3 regions of the Lysinibacillus sp. UBA5990 genome follow, and region 3 is predicted to be linked to each of the others. Evidence: predicted binding sites of a transcription regulator. Region 3 holds the regulator's gene; each other region holds the start of a gene.
The links. The regulator CtsR, encoded in region 3, represses protease genes until heat stress. The targets are predictions, from matches to a motif close to ATGGTCAATAAAGGTCAAACA.
Positions count from the first base shown of each region.

Region 1: a site for CtsR is predicted at 2,109-2,129, ahead of B3D94_RS22345 (ATP-dependent Clp protease ATP-binding subunit). Genes of this name have one in related genera too.
Region 2: a site for CtsR is predicted at 3,142-3,162, ahead of clpP (ATP-dependent Clp endopeptidase proteolytic subunit ClpP). Genes of this name have one in related genera too.

Region 1 is NZ_DJAY01000016.1:112,007-118,722, forward strand. Features, by position in the region: gene B3D94_RS22330 (prolyl oligopeptidase family serine peptidase) at 51-815, shown strand; gene B3D94_RS22335 (metal-sulfur cluster assembly factor) at 869-1,177, shown strand; gene B3D94_RS22340 (Crp/Fnr family transcriptional regulator) at 1,237-1,923, opposite strand; gene B3D94_RS22345 (ATP-dependent Clp protease ATP-binding subunit) at 2,193-4,319, shown strand; gene B3D94_RS22350 (YjzD family protein) at 4,369-4,563, opposite strand; gene B3D94_RS22355 (beta-ketoacyl-ACP synthase III) at 4,948-5,886, shown strand; gene fabF (beta-ketoacyl-ACP synthase II) at 5,917-6,716, shown strand, end outside.
Region 2 is NZ_DJAY01000005.1:188,718-195,433, forward strand. Features, by position in the region: gene B3D94_RS03895 (spore coat protein) at 1-1, shown strand, start outside; gene B3D94_RS03900 (amino acid ABC transporter ATP-binding protein) at 56-778, opposite strand; gene B3D94_RS03905 (amino acid ABC transporter permease) at 775-1,479, opposite strand; gene B3D94_RS03910 (basic amino acid ABC transporter substrate-binding protein) at 1,563-2,357, opposite strand; tRNA gene B3D94_RS03915 (tRNA-Arg) at 2,856-2,930, opposite strand; gene clpP (ATP-dependent Clp endopeptidase proteolytic subunit ClpP) at 3,249-3,842, shown strand; gene B3D94_RS03925 (HPr family phosphocarrier protein) at 3,893-4,150, opposite strand; gene whiA (DNA-binding protein WhiA) at 4,264-5,211, opposite strand; gene B3D94_RS03935 (gluconeogenesis factor YvcK family protein) at 5,300-6,268, opposite strand; gene rapZ (RNase adapter RapZ) at 6,273-6,716, opposite strand, start outside.
Region 3 is NZ_DJAY01000009.1:60,226-66,941, reverse strand. Features, by position in the region: gene corA (magnesium/cobalt transporter CorA) at 1-383, opposite strand, end outside; gene B3D94_RS05915 (class I SAM-dependent methyltransferase) at 419-1,102, opposite strand; gene B3D94_RS05910 (DUF4870 domain-containing protein) at 1,228-1,533, shown strand; gene B3D94_RS05905 (CtsR family transcriptional regulator) at 1,797-2,267, shown strand; gene B3D94_RS05900 (UvrB/UvrC motif-containing protein) at 2,281-2,823, shown strand; gene B3D94_RS05895 (protein arginine kinase) at 2,820-3,929, shown strand; gene B3D94_RS05890 (ATP-dependent Clp protease ATP-binding subunit) at 3,919-6,363, shown strand; gene radA (DNA repair protein RadA) at 6,455-6,716, shown strand, end outside.

The sequences.
Region 1 (6,716 bases), on a different contig from region 3:
GAAAAAAGTTTGCTAACATAAAGATGAGACAAGAGTTGGGAGTGACAAGAATGTTTGTAGAAAAAGAAATGTGGGGAAATATTCCTTTATTACATATACATACAGACAATATGAATGAAGATACCCCGGTAGTGATCTTTTTACATGGCTTTATGAGTGCAAAAGAACATAACTTACACTATGCATATCAATTGGTGCATAAAGGGGTGCGTGTCCTATTACCAGATGCAAAATTTCATGGTGACCGTAGCGAAGGCCTCTCAGATATACAAATGAACTTGAAATTTTGGGACATTGTTATAAATTCTATTCATGAAGTGGAACAATTATATAATGAATTAAAGAATAAAAATTTATTAGCTCATCATAAAATTGGCATAGCAGGTACGTCCATGGGTGGTATTGTGACATCAGGTTGTCTTAAGCTTTATGATTGGATTCAAACGGCTGCAATATGTATGGGTGCGCCTGGTTTTATAAAATTGGGTGAATACCAATTGCAACAATTCACAAAAAGTGGTGTCAATTGGCCCATGACAGAGGAAGATGTTCAAAAGATTAATGAAGTCCTAGCAACCTATGATGTCAGTCTAACTCCTGAAAAATTTGCCGGACGCCCGATTTTCTTTTGGCACGGTGAATTAGATAAAACCGTACCTTTCCATGAAACATATAAATTTTATGAAACCTTACGGGAATACTATCAAGCAAACCCTGAAAATTTAACATTCATGGTGAATAAAAAGGCTGGACATGCTGTACCACGTGATGGAATGCTGGCAGCAACAGATTGGCTTGCAGAGCATTTGGCATAATATGATGCATCTGCTATGATAAGGTTAACACTATGATGGAAGGAGAAATGGGAATGGATCAAGATATGAAAGATAGCATGTTAGGTGCATTAGAAAACGTAATTGACCCTGAGCTTGGAATTGATATCGTCAACTTAGGTTTAGTATATGATGTAGAATTAGATGATGAAGGTGTAGCGACGGTTACAATGACGCTAACATCGATGGGGTGTCCCCTTGGCCCAGTGATTGTGGATCAAGTGAATACAGCATTAAATGAACTTCCAGAAGTGAAAAGTACAAATGTAAACATTGTATGGAATCCACCTTGGTCAAAAGATAAAATGTCACGCTATGCAAAAATGGCATTGGGTGTACGCTAATATTATTTATTAAAAATCCCTGCTTATTATAAATAGGCAGGGATTTAGCATGTAACGAATTAATCGATACGGCATACTTGTAATGGACAATTTTCGCAGGCAATCTCATTTTTTAAAAATTGTAAATCATGAATAGTAATAAAGCCTTTGTCAAAAGTCAAAATGTCATGTTTTTTTAAATCATTCAACATACGATTAATCATTTCACGACTAGTCGCACACAAATTAGCAATTTCCGTATTCGTTAGTTGAAACTCAATAAAAATGGAACCATCCTCTAAAGGTTTACCATACGTATTAGATAGACGAATGAGTGTTGAAAACAAGGCACCCTTTTTCCCATTTAACACTAAATCACGCAAACGACTTTGATGCTTTAAATTTTCTGTTTGTAGCCACTTCATATATTCCACCATGATCGTAGGCTGTTCTTCTAGTAAATGTTCTAATGATTTTCGACTTAAAACATACAGCGTAGCAGATTCTAAAACTTTTGCAGTCATGGAGTTATAGACAAGGTTACAAAATAATGAACCTTCTCCAATGATACTATCAGGACCACATATACGAATCGTCAATTCCTTGCCAGTTTCGGTTTCTTGACTAATCGATATAACACCTGACTTAATATAGTATATTTCCTTTGACCGTTCGCCCTCTAGAAAAATTTTATTCCCTTTAGTTACTTTGATAAAAACACCATGCTTTTGAAAAAGGTCCATAATTTTTTCAAACATATTATCCATTGAAACCATATCTCCAACACATCGCTTTCTTTTTGTAATAAATGGCGATTATTACAAAAGGACAGTGGACTTTTCGATACTAAAACATAGAAACATACAGTTATTATAACGTAAATTTTCAAGAATAAGTGTAAAAATTTAGTGCTATTTCTTTGCGAAGAACTGTCGAGTGATGTAAAATAAAGTTAGTCAAAGAAGGTCAAACTTTTAAAAAGAACCACAATGGGTATAAAAATTATGCGAAATATTAAAGTAAAGGAGTGCTAGTTATGCAATTTCAACAAACAGATAATCAAAAGCCATTAGAGCAATTTGGACGTAATTTAATAGAAGAAGTGAAAAATGGCAAAATGGATCCTGTCATTGGGCGCGATGAGGAAATTCGAAATGTCATTCGTATTTTAACACGTAAAACAAAAAATAATCCTGTATTAATTGGTGAGCCAGGAGTTGGTAAAACAGCGATTGTAGAAGGTTTAGCGCAACGTATTGTGAAGGGTGATGTACCAGAGGGCTTGAAAGAGTGCGTGCTATACGAGCTGGATATGAGTGCCTTAATCGCAGGTGCAAGCTACCGTGGCCAATTTGAAGAGCGTTTAAAAGGCGTGTTAAAAGAGGTTAAGGATTCAGAAGGACAGATCATTTTATTTATTGATGAAATTCATACAATTGTAGGCGCAGGCAAAACGGATGGTGCAATGGATGCAGGAAATATGTTAAAGCCCATGCTAGCCCGTGGAGAATTACACTGTATCGGTGCCACTACATTAGATGAATATCGTATGTATATTGAAAAAGATCCTGCCTTAGAACGTCGGTTCCAGCAAGTTCTTGTACGCGAGCCTTCAATTGAAGATACTGTGTCTATTTTACGAGGCTTAAAAGAACGCTTTGAATTACATCATGCAGTACGTATTCATGACCGCGCGATTGTGGCTGCAGCAGAACTCTCCAATCGTTATATTACAGAGCGATTTTTACCAGATAAGGCGATTGATTTAATTGATGAGGCATGTGCAATGATCCGTACAGAAATTGATTCAATGCCACAGGAACTAGATGCCGTGACTCGACGTATTATGCAACTAGAGATTGAAGAACAAGCGTTACGTAAGGAGAAGGACGAAGCGAGTAAAAAACGTCTTGAGCAATTACGAGAGGAATTGGCTAAGTTAAAAGAGTCCTCTGAGGGGATGCGGCAACAATGGGAAGCAGAGAAGGAAAAGCTACATGATATTCAGAAAAAACGGGAGACATTAGATAAATACCGCCGTGATTTAGATGAGGCGGAAAGTAAGTATGATTTAAATAAAGCTGCTGAATTACGTCATGGTAAGATTCCAACACTTGAAAAAGACATTCAGGTGCTCGAGAAAGAATTAGAAAGCGGTGCAGAGACCCGTATTTTACGTGAAGAAGTGACAGCTGAAGAAATTGCAGCAATTGTTTCTCGCTGGACTGGTATTCCTGTGACAAAACTAGTGGAGGGCGAGCGAGAAAAACTATTGCGTTTAAAAGAAACATTACATGAACGGGTAGTTGGACAAGATACAGCTGTTCAATTAGTAACAGAGGCTGTATGGCGTGCCCGTGCAGGTATTAAAGATCCGCATCGGCCAATTGGTAGTTTTTTATTCTTAGGTCCAACAGGTGTTGGTAAAACAGAGCTTGCTAAGGCACTAGCTGCTCAATTATTTGATTCAGAAGATCATTTTATTCGTATTGATATGAGCGAATATATGGAGAAGCATAGCGTGTCTCGTTTAGTTGGTGCTCCTCCAGGTTACATTGGCTATGAGGAAGGCGGTCAATTAACAGAAGCTGTACGTCGTAACCCTTATTCTGTAGTGTTATTAGATGAAATTGAAAAAGCACACCCAGATGTGGCTAATATTTTATTGCAAATTTTAGATGACGGTCGAATTACAGATAGTCAAGGGCGTATGGTCAATTTTACAAATACCGTCGTGATTTTAACATCGAATATCGGCTCTAGTTATTTAATGGAGGCTAAAGATGACGATCCAAGCGTTGAAGACTTGGTTATGACAGCTCTCAGACAGCATTTCAAACCAGAGTTATTAAACCGTATGGATGATATTATCTTTTTCCATGCCTTATCAAATAAGCACTTTACAGCAATTGCTTGGAAGTATGTGGAGCAGTTAATTAAACGTGTGGCAGAACAAGAAATTACATTAGCTGTCGACCAAGAAGTAATTGATTGGGTTGTCCTACAAGGAGCAGATGCTCAATTTGGGGCAAGACCACTAAAACGCTTTGTACAACGACATATCGAAACGGCTGTGGCTATGGAACTGCTACGAGGCGAGGTATTGCCTGGAGAAACATTGCATGTAAAAATGCATGATGGCCATTGTATAGTGGAAAAATAGCAGAAAAAACCTGTTTCGCATAATGCGGAACAGGTTTTTTCTAGCTGAATTAATGATGGTCTGCAGCCTCTGGTGTAGGATCGTTTGGAATGATTGCTCCAATAATAAAAATTAAGATGGAGAATACAACTGAAACGATTGCCCCTGTCTTAAAATCAAATGGTGCACCAAGTACAGAGCTGACTACATAGTTTAACATAGAAACTAGTAGGAATGACCATACGAACGTTACGATATATTGCATTAATTTCACCTCAACCGAACTTTTTTCATCATAAGTTTTTACTCATATTCATTATCATATCATAACATAAATCGAAAAAAAATGAATCTTTTATGTGAAACATGGCGAATTTGTCACAACAAATACAAGGTTTTGCATTTTATAATTCTCATGTATTTTTTGAGGCATTCAATTTGCCAAAGTATGCAAACCTGAAAAAAGGTATTTGGAAACTCTATAGACTTCACGCTATACGCAGTATAAGCCTAAGCCTACTTTCAATAACAAAAAACGACTCGTTCAACGTACAATAATTTTAAATCATCTTGCGTCATTCCTTGACTATGCGTTATAATTATGACCAGTTACTAATAATTGATAGTAAGAAAGCTGAGGGGTTGCTATATGAACGCTGGTATTTTAGGAATAGGCAAATACGTTCCTGAGAAAGTCGTGACAAATTTTGATTTAGAAAAAATAATGGATACTTCGGATGAGTGGATTCGTACGCGAACAGGCATTGAAGAACGTCATTTTGCGGCAGATGATCAGGAAACTTCAGATTTAGCAGTAGCCGCTGCTAAAGAAGCTATTGCAAAAGCGGGTATTACGCCTGAGGAGATTGGGTTAATACTTGTAGCAACTGTCACACAGGATCAAACTTTCCCAAGTGTAGCATGTATGGTTCAGGAACAACTCGGAGCAGTAAATGCTGCGGCGATGGATCAAGCAGCCGCATGTGCAGGATTTATATATAGTTTAGTGACAGCTAAACATTTTGTAGAGGCAAACACTTATAAATATGTCTTAGTAGTAGGTGTTGAAAAGCTGTCAAAAGTCATTGATTGGAATGATCGAAATACAGCAGTATTATTCGGTGATGGCGCGAGCGCAGCAGTTATAGGGCCAGTATCTGAAGGTAGAGGTATTTTATCATTTGAGCTTGGTGCAGATGGCACAGGCGGTAAAAATCTTTATTTAACAAAACAAGACACAATTGCCATGAATGGTCGTGAAGTATTTAAATTTGCTGTACGTCAAATGGGTGAATCGGCTGTCACTGTGTTAGATAAAGCAGGATTAACAAAAGAAGACGTAGATTTTTTAGTGCCGCATCAGGCAAATATACGTATTATGGAATCTGCTCGTGAGCGATTAGAGCTACCACCAGAAAAAATGTCAAAAACGATTCATAAATACGGAAATACTTCTGCAGCATCGATTGGTATTTCCTTGGTAGATGAGCTTGAAGCAGGTAAAATTAAAGAGGATGATTTATTAGTCCTTGTTGGTTTTGGTGGCGGCTTAACATGGGGTGCCGTAGCCATGAGATGGGGAAAATAAGTAGGAAAAATGCTTGAGGGGAGTAAGACAATGAGTAAAAGACGAGTAGTAATTACAGGAATTGGCGCAGTTACACCACTAGGGAATAGCATCGAAGAAACATGGGGGAACATTAAAGCTGGTAAATCTGGCATTGGTGAGCTAACACGTTTAAATAAAGATCTTTTTGCAGCCAAAATTGCAGCAGAAGTGAAAGATTTTGATATTGAAAAATATATTGATCGTAAAGAAGCTCGAAAGATGGACCGCTTTACACATTATGCGTTAGCTGCTTCAATCATGGCTATGGAAGATGCACAGCTAACAATTGATGAGGAGCTAGCTCCACGTGCTGGTGTTTGGATTGGTTCGGGTATTGGTGGAATGGAAACATATGAGCAACAGTTTTTAACATTCCAAGAGCGCGGGGCAAGACGAGTTAGCCCATTCTTCATTCCAATGATGATTCCAGATATGGCGTCAGGTCAAGTGTCGATTCATTTTGGTGCAAAGGGAATTAACTCTTGCTCAGTAACTGCATGTGCTTCTGGCACAAACTCAATTGGGGACGCTTTTAAAGTTATTGAACGTGGGGATGCAGATGTTATGATTTCAGGTGGTGCGGAATCACCAATCGTAACGATGGCAGTGGCAGGTTTCTGTGCCAATACTGCATTATCTTTAAATCAAAATCCACAAGAAGCTTGCCGTCCATTTGATAAAAACCGTGATGGATTTATTATTGGCGAAGGTGCAGGTATTGTTATCTTAGAAGAATACGAACATGCAAAAGCTCGTGGTGCTAAAATTTATGCGGAAGTTTTAGGTTATGGTGCAACGGGAGATGCTCA
Region 2 (6,716 bases), on a different contig from region 3:
AAAATCAAAAGGCAGTCCATAGTGATGAATTCTCATCATGGACTGCCTTTTCTAATTATAGTACTTTTCCTAAAAATGCTTTAGTACGTTCATTTTGTGGGTTTCCGAATAGTTCCTCAGGCAAACCCTCTTCCACAATATAGCCACCATCCATAAAGACTACTCGATCACCAACTTCACGAGCAAAGCCCATTTCATGTGTGACTACAATCATTGTCATCCCTTCAGCAGCTAGATTTTTCATAACATCTAACACCTCTTTTACCATTTCTGGATCAAGAGCTGAAGTAGGCTCATCAAATAAAATGGCCTTTGGCTTCATGGCTAACGCACGTGCAATGGCTACACGTTGCTGTTGTCCACCTGATAGCTGTTCAGGATAATTATAGGCTTTACTGTCGAGACCCACCTTTTTTAAAAGCTCATGCCCAAGCTCTTCAGCTTCTGGACGACTCATTTTACGAATTTGCATTGGTGCCATCGTGACATTATCGATGACGTTCATATGAGGGAATAAGTTAAATTGTTGAAACACCATTCCAACCTCTGCACGAATCTCATTGATATTCGTTTTCGGATCATTGATCTTTACATCTTCAATATAAATAGCACCATCCGTTACTTCTTCTAGCATATTAATGCAACGTAAAAAAGTACTTTTCCCTGAACCAGAAGGCCCAATAACACAAACAACTTGTTTTTCTTGGATTTCATAATCGATCCCTTTTAATACTTCTAGCTTACCAAAATATTTGTGTAGGTTCTCAATTTTTATCATCTTGCTTCCCGCCCTTCTGCCTTACGAGGGACATAACTATTGCTAAATCGCTTCTCAATAAATGCAACAATTTTCGTTACACCATAAGTTAATATTAAATATAATAGTGCAGCAACAATGTACGGTTCCCAGAAACGGAAGCTTGCACCTGCAACAACTTTACTAGCATATAGAATATCTGGTGCAGCAATGACTGTTACTAGTGAGGAATCCTTTAATAATGCTATGAATTCATTCCCTAATGGCGGGATCATGCGTCTAAAGGCCTGCGGTAAAATAACCTTACGCATCGCTTGATTATGTGTAAGACCAAGAGAACGAGCGGCCTCCATTTGCCCCTTTGCAATACTTTGGATACCTGCACGGAAAATTTCTGCGTTGTAAGCAGCACAGTTTAAAATAAGCGCTGTAATCCCCGAAACCATATATCCTAAAGAATGACCAAAAATGGTTGGAATAACGGCTAAGTGTATTAATAAAATTTGAACTAGCATTGGTGTTCCGCGGAATAAATCAACATATAATTTTGATGGCCAATAGATCCATTTTTTACTTGATAATTTTCCTAGTCCTAAAAACAGTCCTAAAAGAATACCGCCAAAATAACCACTAAGTGTCAAAATAAGTGTTACGCCAATACCTCGTATAAACATATCTCGGTAGTTCCAGACAATGTCCCAGCGTAGGTCAAAGATGTCCATCCGAAAACCCCATTTCCCCTTTAAAGTCATATCAATTAAATGAGTCGCTAGCATATTGCTTCGCGAGTGGCATTACCATTTTATTATTCGAAATCAGTACCTGTAATTTCTTTTAATTTACCGTTTTCTTTAATCTTTTTCAGACCTTCATTTAATTTATCTAATAGCTCTTTATTCCCCTTTTGAACCATAAAGCCATAGTATTCTTTTTCGAATGCGTCATCTTGAATGACTTTAATTTTTTGATCTGGATGCGCTTTAATATATTCGTATACTACCGCATTGTCTCCAATAGCTGCGTCAACATTACCATTTAACATCTCTTGAATTGCGATTGGCTGACTTTCGAAAGCCATGATATTTGTACTTGCTTCACCTTGTAGCTTTTTAGCTGCCATATGACCAGTAGCATTAATTTGTACGGACACCTTTTTATCTTTTAATTCATCTAATGATTTAATCTTTGAATCTTCTTTCACAACAATTAATAATTGAGATTCATAGTATGGCTCAGTAAAATCAAATGATTCTTTGCGCTCATCTGTAATTGTAATCCCTGAGGCACCAATATGTGTTTCACCATTTTTAATTGTTTGGAAAACGGGTTCCCAACCAATATTATTCCACTCTACTTCGAAATCCATTTCATCAGCAATTGCTTTTAAAATATCGACATCAATCCCCACAATTTTCCCTTTATCGTCAACAGATTCAAACGGTGCAAAAGTTGCTTCTGTCCCTACTTTATATACTTTCTTTCCATCTCCACCTTCTGAAGGTGTACTACCCGAAGAGGCATTGTCCTTTGTGCCACATCCTGCAAGTGCTAAAGTTAGCGCTGCTATAATCATAAGTAACATCCAAGCTGTTTTTTTCATTGCATTTCCCCCTATTTCGATAATTTTCCATTCTGCGTATTATTTTTCGCAATTCGGAAATGTTAGACTATTAGGTCAATTATATTAATATTATAGTATTTGTACAACAACTTTTCGCATAAAACTAAATATTTTTTCATATTAATTAATGGTAAATTCATTTAAATAGAAAAAATAAGCATTAATAACAATAAAACGAACCTAAAACTAATATATATACAATAGAAGCAATGCCAAATTTCGATAAATTTAAACAAAAAAAAGAATCCCCTCAGAAAGGATTCTTTTTTTCGGCTATTACTAGCCTTCACGGACAGTATGTTCACTAAAAAATAATTTGGAGTTGTTGCTTTTTTGAAGGTTTGAAAGGCATAAATAGGGGAATAATGCCAACTAGGACAGTATTCCCATTACTTTTCCTCTCTATCTCCACTAAGCAGGCTGCTAAACTACTTATTAGGAGATTGAGCTATTACAGTATATCAATATTCAGTAAAATGGCGCCCTCGGAGGGAATCGAACCCCCAGTGCAAGAACCGGAATCTTACGTGTTATCCATTACACCACGAGGGCAAAAAACACAAAAAAAAAGTACTCACCCTAGGCTTACGAAAAGCATGATGTAGATAATCCTCATTTTGAAGCATACCTGCAAAATAGTGTCCTGTACTTTCAAACTTATAACCTTACCTATTATACAAACGTATCACATATAATTCAACCATAGAATGCAAAAAGAATTTATTTTTTTTTATTTTAATTAATTTCACTTTAACAGGGTTAATATTTGACCTTCCCTGACTATAATGTGTATGATAAGGTTACAGCTGAAATAACAATGTAGATTTCAGCAAAGGTAATCGAATTTAGTTTTTTGAAGGAGGATTTAACATGAATTTAATTCCTACAGTTATTGAACAAACAAGCCGTGGTGAACGTGCATATGACATTTATTCACGTCTACTTAAAGACCGCATTATCCTTTTAGGAAGTGCTATTGATGACAATGTGGCAAACTCAATTGTCGCACAGCTACTTTTCCTACAAGCAGAAGATCCAGACAAAGACATTTCTCTTTACATTAATTCGCCAGGTGGATCAATTACGGCTGGTATGGCTATTTATGACACAATGCAAATTATTAAGCCAAAAGTTCAAACGATTTGTATTGGTATGGCTGCATCAATGGGAGCATTCTTACTTGCCGCGGGTGAACCTGGTAAACGTTTTGCATTACCAAATGCAGAAGTAATGATTCACCAACCACTAGGTGGCGCACAAGGTCAAGCGACAGAAATTGAAATTGCTGCTAAACGCATTTTATTCTTACGTGAAAAATTAAACGGCATTTTATCTGAACGCACTGGTCAACCACTTGAAGTCATTGCAAGAGACACAGATCGTGATAACTTCATGACTGCTGAACGTGCAAAAGAATATGGTTTAATCGATCACATTATGCACCGTAGTACGGATAATAAATAATACTAAAAAGCCTCACAGAAATTACTCTGTGAGGCTTCTTTATTTGTTTGTTAATCTTCATTTTCAATAATTGTAGCTAATGCTGTAACCGCTTGCTCAGCATCATTGCCTTCACTACTTAACGTTACTTCGGTACCTTTCGCAACCGCTAAGCTCATGACACCCATTATCGATTTGGCATTCACTTTTTTTTCATCTTTTTCTAGAAAGATATCCGCACTGAAACGATTGGCCTCCTGCACAAATAGTGCCGCTTGTCTAGCTTGTAGTCCTAATTTTAATTTAACCTGGACTCTTCTCTCGATCATTCTCAAAACTCCCCTTCACTACCGTTCATCTATTAGTTTTATCTTACCTTACTTACTAGCAAAAGAACAATAAGCGATTACGCATGACTTTCATACCTGAAAAGTATGATAACTTAACCACCTATTTTTTCACCGCGTCTTAATGCATCTGCTATTTCGTCTATTTTTCTTAAACGATGGTTGACACCTGATTTGCTGACGGTACCACTGGATACCATTTCACCAAGTTCTTTTAATGTAACATCTTGATACTCTACTCGTAATCGTGCAATTTCACGAAGCTTTTCTGGTAATTGGTCAAGACCAATTGAATTTTCAATAAATCGAATATTCTCTACCTGTCGTAATGCTGCTCCAATTGTTTTGTTTAGATTGGCCGTTTCACAGTTCACAATACGATTGACACTATTGCGCATGTCTCGCAATATCCGAACATCCTCAAATTTCATCATTGCCTGATGGGCACCTACAATATTAAGGAAATCAGAAATTTTTTCCGCTTCTTTTAAATAAGTAACAAAGCCTTTTTTGCGTTCAATTGTTTTGGCATTGAGTTCAAATTCATTCATTAAATCCATCAATGCCTCGCCATGTTCTTTATATAAAGAATAAATTTCTAAATGGTAGGCGGACGTTTCTGGGTTATTGACAGAGCCTCCTGCTAAAAATGCACCTCTTAAATAGGCTCTTTTTTGACCATTTCTTTTAATGAGCTTTCTTGAGATCGTATGATTAAATTGAAAGTCGTCTGAGATGATTTCTAAATCAATTAACAGCTCGCGTGCTCCTTCTCTTACACGGCAAATATATACATTATTTTTTTTCAATCGCATTTTCTTACGAACTAGCAATTCCACATTGTACGGATACAATTTTTTCATAATCGTATATAGTCTTCTTGCAATTGCAGCGTTTTCAGTTTGCACGTCCAAGCTTAGTTGTTTATTCGCAAAGGATAATGAACCATTCATACGAATTAGGGCAGAAACTTCTGCTTTCATACAATGATTGTCCGCTTCTATTTGGGTTAATTCCTTTTTTGTTTCAGAAGCAAAAGACATATCACGCCCCCCTTTCAATCATAATTTCTATGTATATGTTCATCTTACCATATACAATAAACACTTTATGTTTCTAGTATCGGTTCTCTTACCGATCATAAATACCTGCATAATCTACCAGCCATTCTGCAACATTCGTAGCATTATGTCGAACCGTACCATCTGATCGAATTGTAGCAATATCGCGCCTTATAACCTCTAATCCCATACTTTCAAGCTTTGCCACATCAAACGTCACTGGCTCTGCTCTTTCTTCTTTATACAATTCTTTTACAGGATTCGGCAGTTCTTCATCATTAACTAAAATCGAATCAATAAAGGAAGCGCCAACATGCTTATGTATGGCTGATACATGATCACCTGCTGTATAAGAAATGGTTTCACCTTTTTGTGTCATTAAATTACAAACATATATTTTTCTTCCTTTAGCTTTTACAACAGCTTCCCCAATCTCTTTGACAAGGAGATTCGGAATAATACTTGTGTATAAGCTTCCTGGGCCAATTAATATATAGTCTGCACGCTGAATTGCTCGAATAGCTTCTGGTAACGGTTGCACGTTTTCAGGTACTAAAAAAACGCGATCAATGCGTTTTGTCGCTGTTGGGATTTTTGATTCACCTTCAATGATTGAACCGCCCTCTAACACAGCATGTAAATTAATTTTTTTATTGGCTGCTGGTATTACACGGCCATGTACTTTTAACACCTTCCCCATCTCACTTATAGCATGGTTAAAATCACCAGTAATATCTGTAAGTGCTGTTAGCATTAAGTTGCCTAAGGAATGGCCACGTAAATCCTCTGACGCTGAAAAACGGTATTGAAACATTTGTTCCACTAGCGGTTCAATATCTGATAATGCCGCAATGACATTACGAACATCACCCGGTGGTGGGATATCATAATCATCTCGTAAACGTCCTGAAGAGCCGCCATCGTCTGCTACCGTCACAATAGCAGTAATATCAAATGGATGGTGCTTGAGCCCACGAAGTAATGTTGATAGTCCTGTTCCACCACCAATTACCACAAGCTTTGTTTGCTTTTTCCCCATTCACTCATTCCTTTCTACGATTAATATCACGATGCGTAATAACCGTATTCTCTTTGCTGGCTAGATAAGCCCCAAAAAACTCTGCTAAAGTTACTGAACGATGCTGACCACCAGTGCAACCAAAAGCGATAACAAGTTGTGATTTACCTTCTTGTCGATAAAGAGGAATCATAAAGTCGAACAAATCCGTTAGTTTTTGTATCAGTATCTGCGTATCCTCCAAGGCTAAAACATAAGAGGATACTTCTGTTTGAAGACCCGTCTTCGGACGTAGCTCCTCTACGTAATATGGATTTTTAAGGAAACGAACATCGAACACCAAGTCTGCATCAATTGGCATACCATGCTTGAAGCCAAAAGACATAATGTTTACGGTAAAAATTGTATCTGCTTCACTGGAAAATTCTTTAACTATCTTTTCACGTAATTGCTTTGGTTTCATGTTAGA
Region 3 (6,716 bases):
CGTTCCCAATTTTTTGGCTGGCTTTCTAACATCTTTTGTACCTTTTCAATTTCGGGAACTGGGTTCTTATGGAATGTCACAATAAACTTATTAGAGGCAAAAATGTTAACCTCTTCTGCAGCTAATGTCAGCTCGTTTAATCGATGAATGACGAAAAAATGGAAATCGTCATAAAAATCGAGTTTTGGGCGTTGTAATCGCATTAAGCAATCTTCAATAGCTAGTGGGTGAAAATGAAAAAATGAATCTAGCAAAGATTCTTCCTCTCTAGTTGGACAATTAAAATCAACCCAGTACCATTCGAACTCTTGTTGATGTATGGATTCCAAAGGGAAATCTTTTAGTAATTGTTGTTTTTTTGTAATGCCAATGGTGCTTATCACAGCTTTCACCTCAAAGTATTTACTACAAAATATATTTAATGTTCTTCTTTAAAGCATACCCATCCACCAAACAAAGTAGTGGCAAAAAAACGTGAAGGTTTTATAAAACCTGCTTCATGTAATAATGTTAAAATGGCTTCCTCGGGCATAAATGACAGGGCACGAATGGATTTTTCCATTTCTGCAACATCAGCAACGGAAAGTTTTGTATGTTGGAGCCAGTAAGAACGCCATAAATCGAATTGTAGTTCCGTTTCAATAGTACCAGGTCGACCGTATTTCGAAACTAGGACAAATGGTGCGCCAGGTTGTAAATGGTTCCAAATTTCTTTCAGGGTCGATAGCTTATCTTCATAGCTTTGAATAAAATGAAGGACGAGTACACAACTAGCTGCATCAAATTTTATAGCAGGTAGATGGGTATCCAGCAATGTTCCATGATAGAACGACAGATCATTCGGTAAAGATTGGAGACGCTCCTTTGCTATTTCGAGCATGGATTCTGACGGATCAATACCCGTAAATGACCAATGTGGTCTTCCATCTGCTAGCTGCAATATTTCATTGCCACTACCTGCACCAACAACCAATATATCCGCATGCTCATGTAATGTAGAACGATAAAAAGTTTGTATTAAACGAAGCATTGCCTCATAGCTTGGTAGAGTACGGCGAATCCCCTTTTCATATTCATTTGCTAATGTGTGGTTGAATTCCATTTCTCATCACGACCTTTCAAAATTTTTTTAAAAAACTCACTTTAAACTGAAACTATTACGGGTATAGTTCCGTAAATAGTAGTACATAAAACGATAGATAACGTATAAAGAAAGGGTTGATATATATGGAGAGTAAATGGTCTAAAGTAATCATACACGCAAGTTCGTTTTTTGCGCCATGGTTAGTTCCCATTATCTTCTTTTTAATTAGTTCGGATGAGGAAGTGAAGGCAATTTCTATTCAAGCTATTCTTTTCCAACTTGTCATGGCAATTTTACTTGCTGTTTCTGGATTCTTAAGCATTTTCATTATTGGCATTCCATTTTTAATTGTTTTTGGGATTATGCTATTTGTAGTACCAATTATAGGTATTGTCAAAGCATTAACTGACGAGCCTTGGCGTTATCCAATTGTAGGTCGTTGGGTATAATTTTTATAGACGCAAGTATATGCTAGTTGCATATGCTTGCGTTTTTTCTATGGATAAAAAGGGTACATTAGGTGTAGGAAGCAAAATGATATGCTTGATAACCACTAATTAGTGCTATTTTCTACGCTTGAATATCGTTTTTTAGCCTTTTCATTTTTCTCTAGGCGAAATCATTGCAATTATTTTCAAGCGTTTTGTATAATATACTCAAAGAAAGTCAAAGATAGTCAAAGTCAGTGAAGCAAGCGAGGTGTATTCCTAAAATGCGTAATATATCAGACATCATAGAAGGTTACTTAAAGCAAGTACTTGAATTAGGTGGAGAAGGACATATTGAAATAAAACGTAGTGAAATTGCAGACAAATTTCAATGTGTACCGTCACAAATAAATTATGTCATTAATACAAGATTTACCGCCGAGCGAGGTTACCTTGTGGAGAGCAAGCGAGGTGGTGGTGGATACATTCGAATTTTACGTGTCCGCGCGAATTCACAGATTGATTTAATCGACGATGTTCTCCGGCATATTGAAGGTGGAGCATCGCAAACAATGGCAGAAGATTTAGTGTATCGACTCATCGATGAGCAGGTAATTTCAAAGCGAGAAGCGAAATTAATGTTAGCAGCAATTGATCGCTCAACAATTGACTTACATCTCCCTCTAAGAGATATAATTCGTGCAAAGATATTGCGTGCGATGCTGACAACTATAAAATATGAGCAACAGAAATAGTGAGGTGATGGAAATGATATGTGAACATTGTAAACAACGTAATGCGACAGTTACTGTAACACAAGTTCAAAATGGGCAAAAGGTGGAGCACCATTATTGTGACGTCTGCGCCTCACAGTTCCATCCATTTCATGCAGAGTTTAAACAAGAGCCAGTTTCCATACAACAGTTATTATCAAACTGGTTTGGCTCACCTACATGGCAAAAGGTAGGAGAAAAACAACAAACACAGCCACAACAGCAGACATGCCCACAATGTGAATTTACGTATAAGCAATTTTTAAAAGAAGGTAAGTTTGGTTGCCCAAGCTGTTATGACACTTTTAGTGAGCATTTACCTAAGCTCTTTAATCGCATACAGGCTGGTCCCCAACATATTGGGAAAATGCCAGGTGCCCATAGCAATGTGTATGTCATTAAAAAGCAAATAGAGGATATCCGTAAACGTATGAAGTTCGCTGTAGATGAAGAGCAATTCGAAGAGGCAGCAAAACTTCGAGACGAAGTCAAAGAGCTTGAGAAGCAGCTACAATTTGAAGGTGGTGATGTGTCTTGATGATTGAATCGTTTTTAGAGCGTGCGACACCTACGTGGATGCGTATTGAAGACGATTATTCTGACATTGTCATTAGTACACGAATTCGCCTTGCTCGAAATTTAGATGGATATCGTTTTCCACTATCGTTTTCAGAGAACGAGGCTTTACAGGTGGAACAGGCAGTTACACATGCAGTCAGTGATAGTCCAACCCTACAAAATGATTATGCATATTTTGCTATCAATGATTTAACACCTTTACAACGTCAAATTCTTGTAGAAAAGCATTTGATTAGTCCGCAGCTTGCCAAAAAAGAGCAGGTGGGCTCCGTTCTTCTGTCACAAGATGAATCCGTGAGTATTATGGTGAATGAAGAGGATCATTTACGCATTCAATGTATGACAGCGAGTTTCCAGCTTCAAAATGCCTATGAACAAGCGAATAAGATTGACCGTATTCTAGAGAAGATCTTACCTTATGCTTTTCGAGATACATTTGGCTATTTAACAAGCTGTCCTACAAATATTGGTACTGGGCTTCGAGCATCTGTGATGATGCATTTACCTGCTCTTACGTTAACGGGACAGATGAATCAAATTATAAATGCGATGACACGCTTAGGTATGACCGTAAGAGGTATATATGGTGAAGGAAGCGAAAATTTAGGAAATGTTTATCAAGTGTCCAACCAAATTACACTTGGAAAGACAGAAGAAGATATTTTAGCAGATATACAAAGTGTTGCTGAAAAAATTATACAAAAAGAACGACATGCGAGAGGTAAATTGATGGAAAAAGCTGAGCTTGCTTTAGAAGATCGAGTTTATCGAGCTTTAGGTACCCTTACGTATGCAAGAATTTTAACAAGTGAGGAAGCGGCTACCTGTCTTTCAAATGTTCGTTTAGGAGTTGACCTACAGTTGATTGACGGTATACTCGCAACAACTTTAAATGAGTGTGTCGTCAGTATGCAACCCGGTTTTTTACAGCATTATGCAGGTGAGGCATTACCGCCTGCTGAACGTGATCGTGTACGAGCTGAAATGCTACGTGAGGCATTATTTCAAACACACACGAATAAGCCTAATAATGGGGAAAAAGGAGAGGATTTATATGATGTTTAATCGTTTTACACAACGCGCGCAAAAAGTATTACAGCTTGCTCAGGAAGAGGCTATTCGTTGGAAGCACGAATCCATTGGCACAGAGCACATTTTATTAGGGCTTATACGTGAAGGCGGCGGTATTGCTGCAAAAGCGTTAGAAGCTATTGATATTAGTCCTCAAATGATTGAAGCTGGTATTGAAGAATTAGTCGGTAAAGGGAAAGAAGATGTTGGTCCAATAGTTCACTATACGCCACGAGCGAAGAAAGTAATTGAACTATCGGTTGACGAATCACGTAAATTAGGTCATTCGTATATCGGTACAGAACATTTACTATTAGCACTTATACGTGAAGGTGAAGGTGTAGCAGCTCGCGTCTTAAATAATGCAGGTGTAGGCTTAAATAAAGCACGTCAGCAAGTTTTATTATTATTAGGAAATAATGATAACGCGCAGTCTGGTCAACAAGCGGCACAAGCGGCGAATACCCCAACATTAGATAGTTTAGCCCGTGATTTAACACAAATTGCCCGTGAAGGTACGTTAGATCCTGTTATTGGTCGAAGCAAGGAAATTACACGTGTTATCGAAGTATTATCACGTCGTACAAAAAATAACCCTGTCCTAATTGGTGAGCCAGGTGTTGGTAAAACAGCTATTGCTGAAGGATTAGCACAGCAAATTATTAATAATGAAGTACCAGAAATTCTTCGCGACAAACGAGTGATGACGCTTGATATGGGAACTGTCGTTGCAGGTACAAAATATCGTGGAGAATTTGAGGACCGTTTGAAAAAAGTAATGGATGAAATCCGCCAAGCCGGCAATATCATTTTATTTATTGATGAATTGCATACTTTAATCGGTGCAGGTGGTGCAGAAGGTGCGATTGACGCATCAAATATTTTAAAACCGTCCTTAGCACGTGGGGAGCTTCAATGTATCGGTGCGACAACACTTGATGAATATCGTAAATATATTGAAAAAGATGCAGCATTAGAGCGTCGTTTCCAACCGATCCAAGTGGATGAACCAACGGTGGAAGAAGCTATTCTCATTATTCAAGGTTTACGTGACCGCTATGAAGCACATCACCGAGTGAAAATTACAGATGAAGCAATTGAAGCAGCGGCAAAAATGGGTGATCGATATATTTCAGACCGCTTCTTACCGGATAAAGCAATCGACCTTATCGATGAAGCGGGTTCAAAGGTTCGCTTACGTTCATTCGCAGTGCCACCAAACTTAAAGGCACTTGAAGATAAGCTTGAAAATGTTCGCTCAGAAAAGAACGCTGCTGTATCAGGTCAAGAGTTTGAAAAGGCTGCAGCACTTAGAGATACTGAGCAAAAGCTTAAAGATGAGATTGAAGCTACGCGAAAAAATTGGAAAGAAGAGCAAGGCAAGGCCGAATCCAAAGTGACTGTAGATGATGTTGCGGCAGTTGTATCGATGTGGACAGGAATTCCTGTAGCTAAAATCGCTTCTGAAGAATCTTCAAAATTATTACAACTTGAAGAAGAGCTACACAAACGCGTTGTAGGGCAAGGCGAAGCGGTAGAAGCTATTTCTCGTGCGATCCGTCGTGCAAGAGCGGGCCTCAAAGATCCAAAACGACCTATCGGTTCATTTATTTTCTTAGGACCTACAGGTGTTGGTAAAACAGAGCTTGCAAGAGCACTAGCTGAAGTGATGTTTGGTGACGAGGATGCTATGATTCGTGTCGATATGTCTGAGTACATGGAGAAACATTCGACTTCTCGTTTAGTAGGTTCGCCTCCAGGCTATGTAGGCTTTGACGATGGTGGTCAATTGACTGAAAAAGTTCGTCGTAAACCATATTCTGTTGTACTACTAGATGAAATTGAAAAAGCACACCCTGATGTTTTCAATATTCTACTGCAAGTTCTTGAAGATGGTCGTTTAACGGACTCTAAGGGGCGGGTAGTAGACTTCCGTAACACAGTAGTCATTATGACTTCAAATGTCGGTGCGGATGCTCTTAAATATCAAAAAAGCCTTGGTTTTAATGTAGGTGGCGCAGATTCTAAACATAAAGATATGAAGAGTACGATGCTGGAAGAATTGAAAAAAGCATTCCGTCCAGAATTCTTAAACCGTATTGATGAAATGATTGTCTTCCATTCATTAGAAAAAGAGCATTTAAAAGAAATCATTGCGATGATGGGGAATGCTCTAACAAAACGGTTGAAAGAACAAGATATCTCACTAGAATTAACAGATGCAGCGCTTGAAAAAATTGCACAGGAGGGCTATGACCCTCAATACGGTGCACGTCCACTACGTCGAGCATTACAAAAACAAGTGGAAGACCGATTATCAGAAGAATTACTAAAAGGTAATGTGGAGAAGGGTAATCACGTTGTTATTGATTATATAAACGATGAGTTTATTGTGAAGAAAAAAGAGGGAGTTTCTATCTCTAAATAATTTCAAGTGAAAGACAGTGAGGCATTAAGTGCCAAGCTGTCTTTTTTTTTGTACAATTAATATAAGAACAAATATTCGAGGTGATGGAAAGTTGGCTAAGAAAAAAACGAAATTTGTATGTTCAGGCTGTGGCTATGAATCGGCAAAATGGATGGGAAGATGTCCGGGCTGTGGGGAATGGAATAAGATGGTAGAGGAAGTAGAAGTTATTGCGAAAGGACCACGTGGGGCATTCCAGCATTCCGCTACAGTTACTCAAAAGGCAATTCCTATTATTCAGGTGGAAGCTAGTGAAGAGTCCCGTGTAGCGACAGAAATGGGCGAGCTGAACCGCGTGTTAGGTGGTGGTATTG